Regions from separate parts of the Bradyrhizobium sp. STM 3557 genome, predicted to be linked through region 3. Evidence: predicted binding sites of a transcription regulator. Region 3 holds the regulator's gene; each other region holds the start of a gene.
What was found. Region 3 encodes PhoB, which activates phosphate uptake and scavenging genes when phosphate is short. Its sites were predicted from a motif close to TGTCATNNANCTGTCAT; they were not measured.
Positions count from the first base shown of each region.

Region 1 (2,200 bases), 2.5 Mb from region 3:
CGTCGATGCCTGGGCCCCGCAGCTCGCAGGCGCGTCCTGCGCTCAGGCTCTCGACCTGCAGGATCACCGTCGTCGAACGATCCGGATATTCGCTGCTGCCGAGCGCGAAACTGTCCAGTGGCGGCAACGACGCACCGTCGGCGACCAGCGCGAAGCTCGCTTCCGCGCCCTTCGTCGTGACCGGCGCGCCGGTATGAAATTTGACCCATGCGGCGACGGCGCCAGGTGCCAGCCGTGGATCGAGCCAGACCGGCGTGTCATGATCGAACAAGGTCAAGGCGATGGCCGCCGTCGCCGGCATCAGGCCCGGCACTGCGCCAAGTTCCACGGCTACGCGCTGCACACTGCCTGGGCGTGCGATCGCTTCCATCACGGCGCGGAAGGTCGACTGCGCCGACATAACTTTGTCAGAGAAGCCCGCCGAAAGCTCGGTAACCGACATGCTTCAGCCCTCACCTCTGACCATCGTATAGAAGTCAACCCGCGTCGCCGCGGCCTCGGCGGCAGCTTGCGTGCGGCTCGCCGCCATCGCGTTCCGCAGCGGCACGATCACCTGCATCTCGATCAGGCCGGCATAAGCCTCGGTCTGAATCAGCGCGTCGCACAGCGCGATCAGACGCGCCTTTTCGCGGTCGCGGCCCAGCGCGTAGCCAAAACCGACTTCGCCGCTCACCAGCCTGACAGCCGCGCGCGACACGGTGGCTTCGCCGAGATTGAACGGCGCACCGTCACCGCCGACGCGACCTCGCACCATCACGAGACCGTTCTCCGGCTCACGCAATTGAACGTGCGCGGGCAGTTCGATCTCACCAAGCCTGGAACCGATCTCTGCGGTCGGCGCATGCGCCAGCACCCGCATCGCCGCCTTGCGCCGCTCCTGCCATGCCGCCTCGCTGCTCACGCCCACCTCGATCTTGCCGAACTGAAGTTGTCTATGATATTAGACAACTTGATAACGACGCGCCATGAAGATTTCGTGACACAGGTATGATTTTCACACTGCCCAAGGAAACGCGGCCATGAGCCTGCAGGACGCTGCATCAGGCGTCGCGCTGTGGCGCCGGGTTGCCGACGGCATCGAGCGCGACATCGCGGACGGCCGCTTCGCGGCCGGCGAGAAGCTGCCGGGCGAGACCGAGATCGCCGAAACCTATCGGGTCAATCGCCATACCGTGCGGCGGGCGCTTGCGACGCTGGCCGAGCGCGGGCTGGTTCGCGCCGAGCGCGGCAGCGGCACCTATGTCGAGGCGCCGCGGCTGGCCTATCCGCTGAGGTCGCGTACCCGCTTCTCCGAGATCGTCGGCGCCGGCGGTCGCGAGCCGCGCGGCCAGCTCATCGCGACATCGGAAGAGCCGGCGGCGCGGGACCTGGCGCGGCAGCTCGGACTGAAGACCGGTGCAACGCTGGTGCGGATCGAATCCGTCCGCTTCGCCGACCGCACGCCGATCTGTGTCAGCACCTCGTGGCTGCCGGCCGATCGCTTCCCCGATGCAGGCGGCGTGTTCGCAAAGGTCCGCTCGATGACCGCCCTGCTCGCGCATTATGGCGTTCGCGACTATCGCCGCGCTTCGACCCGGATCACGGCCGCGATCGTCGACGCGACCGATGCGACGCGGCTCGACCTTGCGCTCGGCCGTCCCGTTCTCGTGGTCGACTCGACCGATATCGATGCCGATGGCGCGCCGCTGGTCACCAAGCGCTCACGCTTCGCTGCGGAACGCGTCACGTTCGAAGTCGAGAGCTAAGGTGTCATGACGCCGATCGTATTTGGCTTCGTAACGTGCGCCGCAGTCCTTCACGCAAGTTGGAACGCCGTGCTTCGAGGCGGCAGCGACCGTTTGTGGTCGATGACGCTCATGATGACAGCCATCGTCTGCGTCACGAGTTTCACCACGGTTTTCATATCTTGGCCCAATGCAGCGAGTTGGCCATACGTGGTCGCGTCGGCCGCCATCCATACGTTGTATAACGTGTCATTGATCCGCACCTATCGCTCCGGCGACCTGGGTCAGACCTACCCCATCTCACGCGGCTCCTCGCCCGTCCTCGTTACGGTGGGAGCCGCTGTCTTCGCGCAAGAGACGATTACTTTCCTGTCCGCTATCGGCATTTTGCTTGTCTCTGGCGGCATCATGTCGCTCGCCTTCCAGCGCGAGAGGGTTCGAGCCGATTTTCTCCCGGCGGCGCTCGTTACGGGCGT
Region 1 covers NZ_CP120697.1:6,153,576-6,155,775, forward strand. Annotated here, with positions in the region: gene phnH (phosphonate C-P lyase system protein PhnH) at 1-442, opposite strand, end outside; gene phnG (phosphonate C-P lyase system protein PhnG) at 446-859, opposite strand; gene phnF (phosphonate metabolism transcriptional regulator PhnF) at 1,020-1,745, shown strand; gene P6U24_RS28480 (EamA family transporter) at 1,752-2,200, shown strand, end outside.
Region 1: phnF (phosphonate metabolism transcriptional regulator PhnF) is a predicted target of PhoB. The motif match lies at 966-982, and genes of this name have one in related genera.

Region 2 (2,200 bases), 3.1 Mb from region 3:
GGAGCGGTCGGAGGACCCACAAAGCTCTGCTGCTGCGGCGTCGGCGGAATCGTCGGCGAGAACGACAGGATGTTTGCGCCGGTGCTGCCGGCGGCCACGCCGCTGCCTGCTAGGCTCGGCCGCGTCCCAGCTATGCGCGTCATCGAGCTCTGAGCCGATGTCCGCGCGCTGCTCGGCCGAGCATCGAGCCGCGCCAGAGTGTGACGGATCTGCACGGCTTGCGACGGGCTCGTCATATTGACATGACTGCTCGTGTCGATGACCCGCGGCACCCGTACAGCCACATATCGCCGGTGTTGGAGCTCTCGTGCCAGCAAGGATGCGACCTCGTGATCGCCATGTCGATCGCAGGAGAATCCGGTGAGCGTCAGGTAGTAGCGGCGCAGCTTGGAAAGCTCGCACGCATCCCGCTCGAAGCTCCTGAGCGCCTCTTCGAGTTCACCGATTCCATAAGCCAAGAGATTGTCCGGCACGACGGCGCCGAAGAAGTCTCGCGGGCCGATCAGCAGGGTCGTAAGACCCGCATCCAGCTTCAGATAGTCCCGTGGAGGGAGCCTGCCTCGCATGAAGCGGTCATTCCAAATGGCGTGGTCGACAACAGCCTATGCGGTCTGAGCGAAGTCTACGCGGACGCAGCAAGCATGCTTCGAATGAAGCCGAGCCCGTAAGGGATGAATGCGGCACGCGTGCGGCGAGCACCGTACATCATTCACCAGCGTCGGTCAGGTCGATGACGCATCAGAACTAATTGATTGACCTCGTTCGTTCGAGTGACCCGCGCAGCGGAGTCCCTTGCAGTTGCTCATGTCGAGCCACCTCGAGCGGCCGACCATTGCTGAAACCCACTCGATGCATACGTCCAGGGAGAAGTCTATTCGCACGACATTTCAGTCCTGTTTCACGGGCGAAGCGTTGCGCTACGCAGGTCATGCGCCGACACTAGCCGCGAGCTGTCAGGCATTGCGCCGATTGGTCGCGGCAAGCCGTCATAGAACCGAAATGTTTCCGACTTTGACGCGTCATTTCTGCGTCATTCGTCGCACCTACAAGGCGAAAGCTCCGACAGGGGCCGCTTCTGTCTTTCGGCAGAAGCGCTTCGTCCGCCATCATCAAGAGAACCTCATGCCACGCCACATCAGCAGGGCAACGACTGCCCTTTGCCTGTCGATGCTGCTCGCTGCGAACGGCACGCTGCCGGCCTTCGCCGCGTCGCCGCAGGACGCGCTTGTCACCGCGACTCCGATCAAGCATCTCGTCGTCATCTTCGGCGAGAACGAATCCTTCGATCATTATTTTGGCACTTATCCGAACGCGACCAATCCCCCGGGCGAGCCGGCCTTCACCGCACTTCCGAACACGCCCAGCGTCAACGGCCTGACCCCTGACCTGCTGAACAACAATCCGAACCTGAACGCGGCCAACGGCACCGGCGCGGCCAATCCGTTCCGGCTCGATCGCTCGCAGGCGCACACTGCGAGCATGAACCACGCCTATGGTCCGGAGCAGGCCGCGTTCGACGCGGGCCGCATGGACCTGTTTCCGAAGAACACCGGCGCGGCCGGCACCGGCGGCACCGGTGTGTTCAACACCAAGGGCCTGGTGATGGGCTATTACGACGGCAACACCGTCACCGCGCTGTGGAATTACGCGCAGCATTTCGCGATGAGCGACAATTCCTACAGCACGAATTTCGGTCCGTCGACGCCCGGCGCAGTCAACCTGATTTCAGGCCAGACCAACGGTGCCATCGGCTTTGCCGCCAGCAATGGCAGCAATCCGACGAGCACCATCAACAACATCGTCGCCGACGGCCAGGGCGGCTTCACGATGTATGGTGACAGCGATCCGCACGGCGACATCTGCTCGTCGACGACGAAGCCGACGACCGAGATGACCGGCAAGAATGTCGGCGATCTCCTCAACGCGGCCAACATCACCTGGGGCTGGTTCCAGGGCGGATTCGACCTCACGGCGGTCAATGCCAACGGCACAACAGGCTGTCAGCGCAGCACCTCCTCGCCGACGGTCGGCGGCAACGTCACCGATTACAGCCCGCACCATCAGCCGTTCCAGTATTATGCCTCGACCCGGAACCTGAGCCACACGCGCCCCTTGAACGTCGCTTCGATCGGCACTTCGGCTGATGGCGGCGCCAACCATCAATACGACATCAAGGACTTCGTCGCCGCGGTGCAGGCCG
Region 2 covers NZ_CP120697.1:5,595,900-5,598,099, forward strand. Annotated here, with positions in the region: gene P6U24_RS25840 (hypothetical protein) at 1-566, opposite strand, end outside; gene P6U24_RS25845 (phospholipase C) at 1,123-2,200, shown strand, end outside.
Region 2: P6U24_RS25845 (phospholipase C) is a predicted target of PhoB. The motif match lies at 1,018-1,034, and genes of this name have one in related genera.

Region 3 (2,200 bases):
TACACGATCGCGATCGTCACCCACAACATGCAGCAGGCGGCGCGCGTATCCGACAAGACCGCCTTCATGTATCTTGGCGAGCTGATCGAGTTCGACGACACCAGCAAGATCTTCACCTCGCCGAGCGATCGGCGGACCCAGGATTACATCACCGGCCGCTTCGGCTGACGCCGTCACGGACACATTGCCGAGGAGACAATCATGGCCAGCGAGCATACCGCCAAGGCGTTCGACAGTGACCTGCAGGAGCTGACGCGCCTGGTCGCCGAGATGGGCGGCCTGGCCGAGCGGCTGATCACCGATTCCGTCGACGCGCTGGTGCGCCGCGATGTCGCGCTGGGCCAGCGCGTGGTCGCGACCGATGCCGAGATCGACAATTTGCAGCGCATCATCGAGGAGCGGGCGGTGCTGACCATCGCCCGCCGCCAGCCGATGGCGATCGATCTGCGCGAGATCGTCGGCGCCATGCGGGTGGCGACCGATCTGGAGCGGATCGGCGACCTTGCCAAGAACATCGGCAAGCGCGTCGCGGCGCTGGAGAGCGACTTCCATCCCTTGAAGCTGATCCGCGGGCTCGAGCACATGACCGACCTCGTGCAGTCGCAGGTCAAGTCGGTGCTGGATGCCTATGCCGCCCACGACCTGCCGGCGGCGATGAGTGTGTGGAAGGGCGACGAGGAGGTCGACGCCATCTGCACCTCGCTGTTCCGCGAGCTCCTCACCTACATGATGGAGGACCCGCGCAACATCTCCTTCTGCATTCACTTGATGTTCTGCGCCAAGAACATCGAGCGGATCGGCGACCACGCGACCAACATCGCGGAAACCGTGTTCTACATGATCGAGGGTCAGCAGATGGTCGACAAGCGCCCGAAGGGCGACATGACGACCTTCGCGACCACGATCCCCGGCAACTAGGAAAGACGTTGAGCAATGAGCGCGCGCATTCTGGTGGTGGAAGACGAGGAAGCGCTGACCACGCTGCTGCGCTACAATCTCGAGACCGAAGGCTATGAGGTCGAAACGGTGGAGCGCGGCGACGACGCCGACACCCGATTGAAGGAGCGGGTGCCCGATCTCGTGGTGCTCGACTGGATGCTGCCGGGCCTCTCCGGCATCGAGCTGTGCCGCCGCCTGCGCGCCCGGCCCGAGACCAAGCAGTTGCCGATCATCATGCTGACCGCGCGCGGCGAGGAGAGCGAGCGCGTGCGCGGGCTTGCGACCGGCGCCGACGACTACATCGTCAAGCCGTTCTCGGTGCCGGAGCTGTTGCAGCGGGTGAAAGGCCTGCTTCGGCGCGCGAGCCCCGAGCGGCTCGCCACGGTGCTCGCCTATGGCGATATCGAGCTCGACCGCGAGAAGCGGCGCGTGGCGCGCTCAGGCAGGCCGATCGATCTCGGCCCAACTGAGTACCGCCTGCTCGAATTCTTCCTCGAACATCCCGGTCGCGTGTTCAGCCGCGAGCAGCTGCTCGACAGCGTCTGGGGCCGCGACATCTATATCGACGAGCGCACCGTCGACGTGCATATCGGCCGCTTGCGCAAGCTGCTCAATCCCGGCCGCGAGCAGGATCCGATCCGCACCGTGCGCGGCGCCGGCTATGCGCTCGACGACCGCTTTGCGAAGGCGGAGTCGTAGTACGACACGGGGCGTTGCGACACGTGCTACAACAAACACCGGTGTCGTCCCCGCGAACGCGGGGACCCATAACCACGAATGTTGATGGTTGAAGCGGGCTGGATCGGTGTCACGTCATAATCACACCCGCCGGTGATTATGGGTCCCCGCGTTCGCGGGGACGACAGCTGACGTTGAGCTACAATTGCGCCTGCAAGCTAGCAGCTCAGCGTGCCGGCTTCGGCTGCTGGCGGCGGCGGTCGGCCGCGGGCTGATAGGCGAGGCGCGAATGCTGCGCGCAATAGGGCAAGCCCGAGAGCGCCTTGCCGCCGCAGAAGAAGAAGTCGGGGCTCGAGGGATCGCCGACCGGCCAGTGGCAGGTGGCCTCGTTCAATTCGAGCAGCGAGCGGCGCTGGCCCATTGGCACCACGTTGTCGAACGTGACCGGATCCGGCTCCACCTCGATCTCGAACACATGCGCAAGCGCGGTGTTGCCGCGCGAAACCGGACGGGCGACGCGCATCATCTGCTGCGCGGGGCGCGGGGTTGCCTTGCGCTGGCGCGGCGCGGTTGTCGCCGGGCT
Region 3 covers NZ_CP120697.1:759,864-762,063, forward strand. Annotated here, with positions in the region: gene pstB (phosphate ABC transporter ATP-binding protein PstB) at 1-168, shown strand, start outside; gene phoU (phosphate signaling complex protein PhoU) at 202-918, shown strand; gene phoB (phosphate regulon transcriptional regulator PhoB) at 934-1,638, shown strand; gene P6U24_RS03525 (GcrA family cell cycle regulator) at 1,844-2,200, opposite strand, start outside.

Region 4 (2,200 bases), 2.5 Mb from region 3:
CTTGGAGAAGTAGGTCTCGGGATCGATGCCCTTCTGGTTCAGGCTGAAGCGCGGCATGTTGTTGCCCGAGGTCGAATTCGGATCGACCAGGCCGAGATTCTTGCCCTTCAGGTCGTCGATCGACTTGTAGGGGCTGTCGGCCCGCACGTAGAACACCGAATAGTAGCCCTTCGAGCCGTCCGTATTCACATCGATCACGAAAGCATCGGTCTTCACGCCGGTAAGGCGCGCGCGTGCGAACGAGGCAGGCCCATAATAGCCGATGTGGATGTTGCCGGCACGCTGCCCCTCGATAACGGCAGCATAGTCGTTGGCGATCCGCAGGGTCACCTTTACCCCGAGTTCCTTGGACAGATAGTTGACGAACGGCGTATAGCGCTCGGTCACACCCGAGGCATTTTCCTCCGGATGAACGGCGAACGTGATCTCCGGATATTTGGCGCGCCAGTCGTCGGCGGATGCGGAGGAAACCAAGGCCAGCGAGGCCATGCCGGCCAGAACGAGACGACGATCAATCATATTGCACCTTTAAGATCAGGTTGGTGGTGACAAGTATCGGTAGGGTCCCCTTCGGACGCCTCGCTTCGAACGCGGAACACATCAGGCGGCGGCGACTTCGCCGAGCGCCGGGACCGTTGCAGGCAGGGGCATCGGCGCCCCGTCCATCACGTCGTTGGCTTCGAGGTCGTAGAGCTCACGCGCGACCTGCGCGGTCAGCGCCGCCGGCGCGCCATCGAACACGATCCGGCCAGTCGCCATGCCGATCAGCCGGTCGCAATAGCTACGAGCCAGATCGAGCGAATGCAGGTTGCAGATCACGGTGATGCCGAAATGCTTGTTGATGCGCAGCAGCGCATCCATCACGATCTTGGTGTTGCGCGGATCGAGCGAGGCGATCGGCTCGTCGGCGAGAATGATGTCAGGCTCCTGCACCAGCGCCCGCGCGATTGCAACGCGCTGCTGCTGCCCGCCCGACAACTGATCCGCGCGCTGCGCCGCCAGTGCGGCGATGTCGAATTGCTCGAGCGCCGACATCGCGACCGCGATATCCTGAGCCGGCCAGAGCTGGGCCAGCGACCGCCAGGACGGCACCTCGGCAAGCCTCCCCATCAACACGTTGGTCAGCACATCAAGCCGTCCGACCAGATTGAACTGCTGGAAGATCATCGCCGAGCGGGCGCGCCAGCGGCGCAGCTCGCGGCCATGCAGCGCGGTGACCTCGACATCATTGAACTTGATGCGGCCCGCCGTAACGGGGGACAGGCGATTGATCGAACGGAGAAGCGTGGACTTGCCGGCGCCGGAGCGGCCGATCACGCCCACGAAACTGCCCGGCGCAACGGAGAATGACGCGTTATCGATGGCGGCTTTCGCACCAAACCGGCACGTCAAACCTTCAACTACCAGCATTCACTGCTCCACAGGCTTAGCCCCTGCGCCACCGCTAGCGCCGGGATTCAACAGCTGTGTGACAGCCCCGCCGCGGTCTGGAATGGTCCACACCGTCATCAATGCGTCATGTTGCTGTCATCAACGATGCACAAGCAGAGGACGACATCAGCAGCAGACGGACAAAGCTCGATATGGCCGGCAAGTCGCTTTCGACGGAACCCTTGATCGATCCCAGCGCGAACGTTCGAGGCGCGACGCTCGGCGCCTATTGCGAGGTCGGCGCGCGCACGATCCTGCTCGACGTAACGATGGGAGACTATTCCTACGTGGTCAATGATTCCCAGATCACCTACACGACGATCGGGAAGTTCTGCTCGATCGCGGCGATGACGCGGATCAATCCGGGCAATCATCCGATGCATCGCGCGACGCAGTCGCACTTCGTCTATCGCGCCAGCGCTTATTTTCCAGGCGAGCCGGACGAGGCCGAGTTCTTCGCCTGGCGCAAACAGCATCACGTCACGATCGGCCACGATGTCTGGATCGGGCACGGCGCGATCATACTGCCGGGCCGCTCGATCGGCACCGGCGCCGTCATTGCGGCCGGTGCCGTCGTTTCCAAGGACGTGCCGGACTACACGATCGTTGGCGGCAATCCGGCGCGGCCGATCAGGCAGCGTTTCCCAGAAGATGTGGCCGAGCGGCTGATCCAACTCGCCTGGTGGGACTGGGATCACGAGGCGCTGCGCGTCGCGCTGCCCGATTTCCGGCAGCTGGAGATCGGTGATTTCCTGGACAAGTATGAGGC
Region 4 covers NZ_CP120697.1:6,158,974-6,161,173, forward strand. Annotated here, with positions in the region: gene phnD (phosphonate ABC transporter substrate-binding protein) at 1-519, opposite strand, end outside; gene phnC (phosphonate ABC transporter ATP-binding protein) at 601-1,410, opposite strand; gene P6U24_RS28510 (DapH/DapD/GlmU-related protein) at 1,584-2,200, shown strand, end outside.
Region 4: phnC (phosphonate ABC transporter ATP-binding protein) is a predicted target of PhoB. The motif match lies at 1,504-1,520, and genes of this name have one in related genera.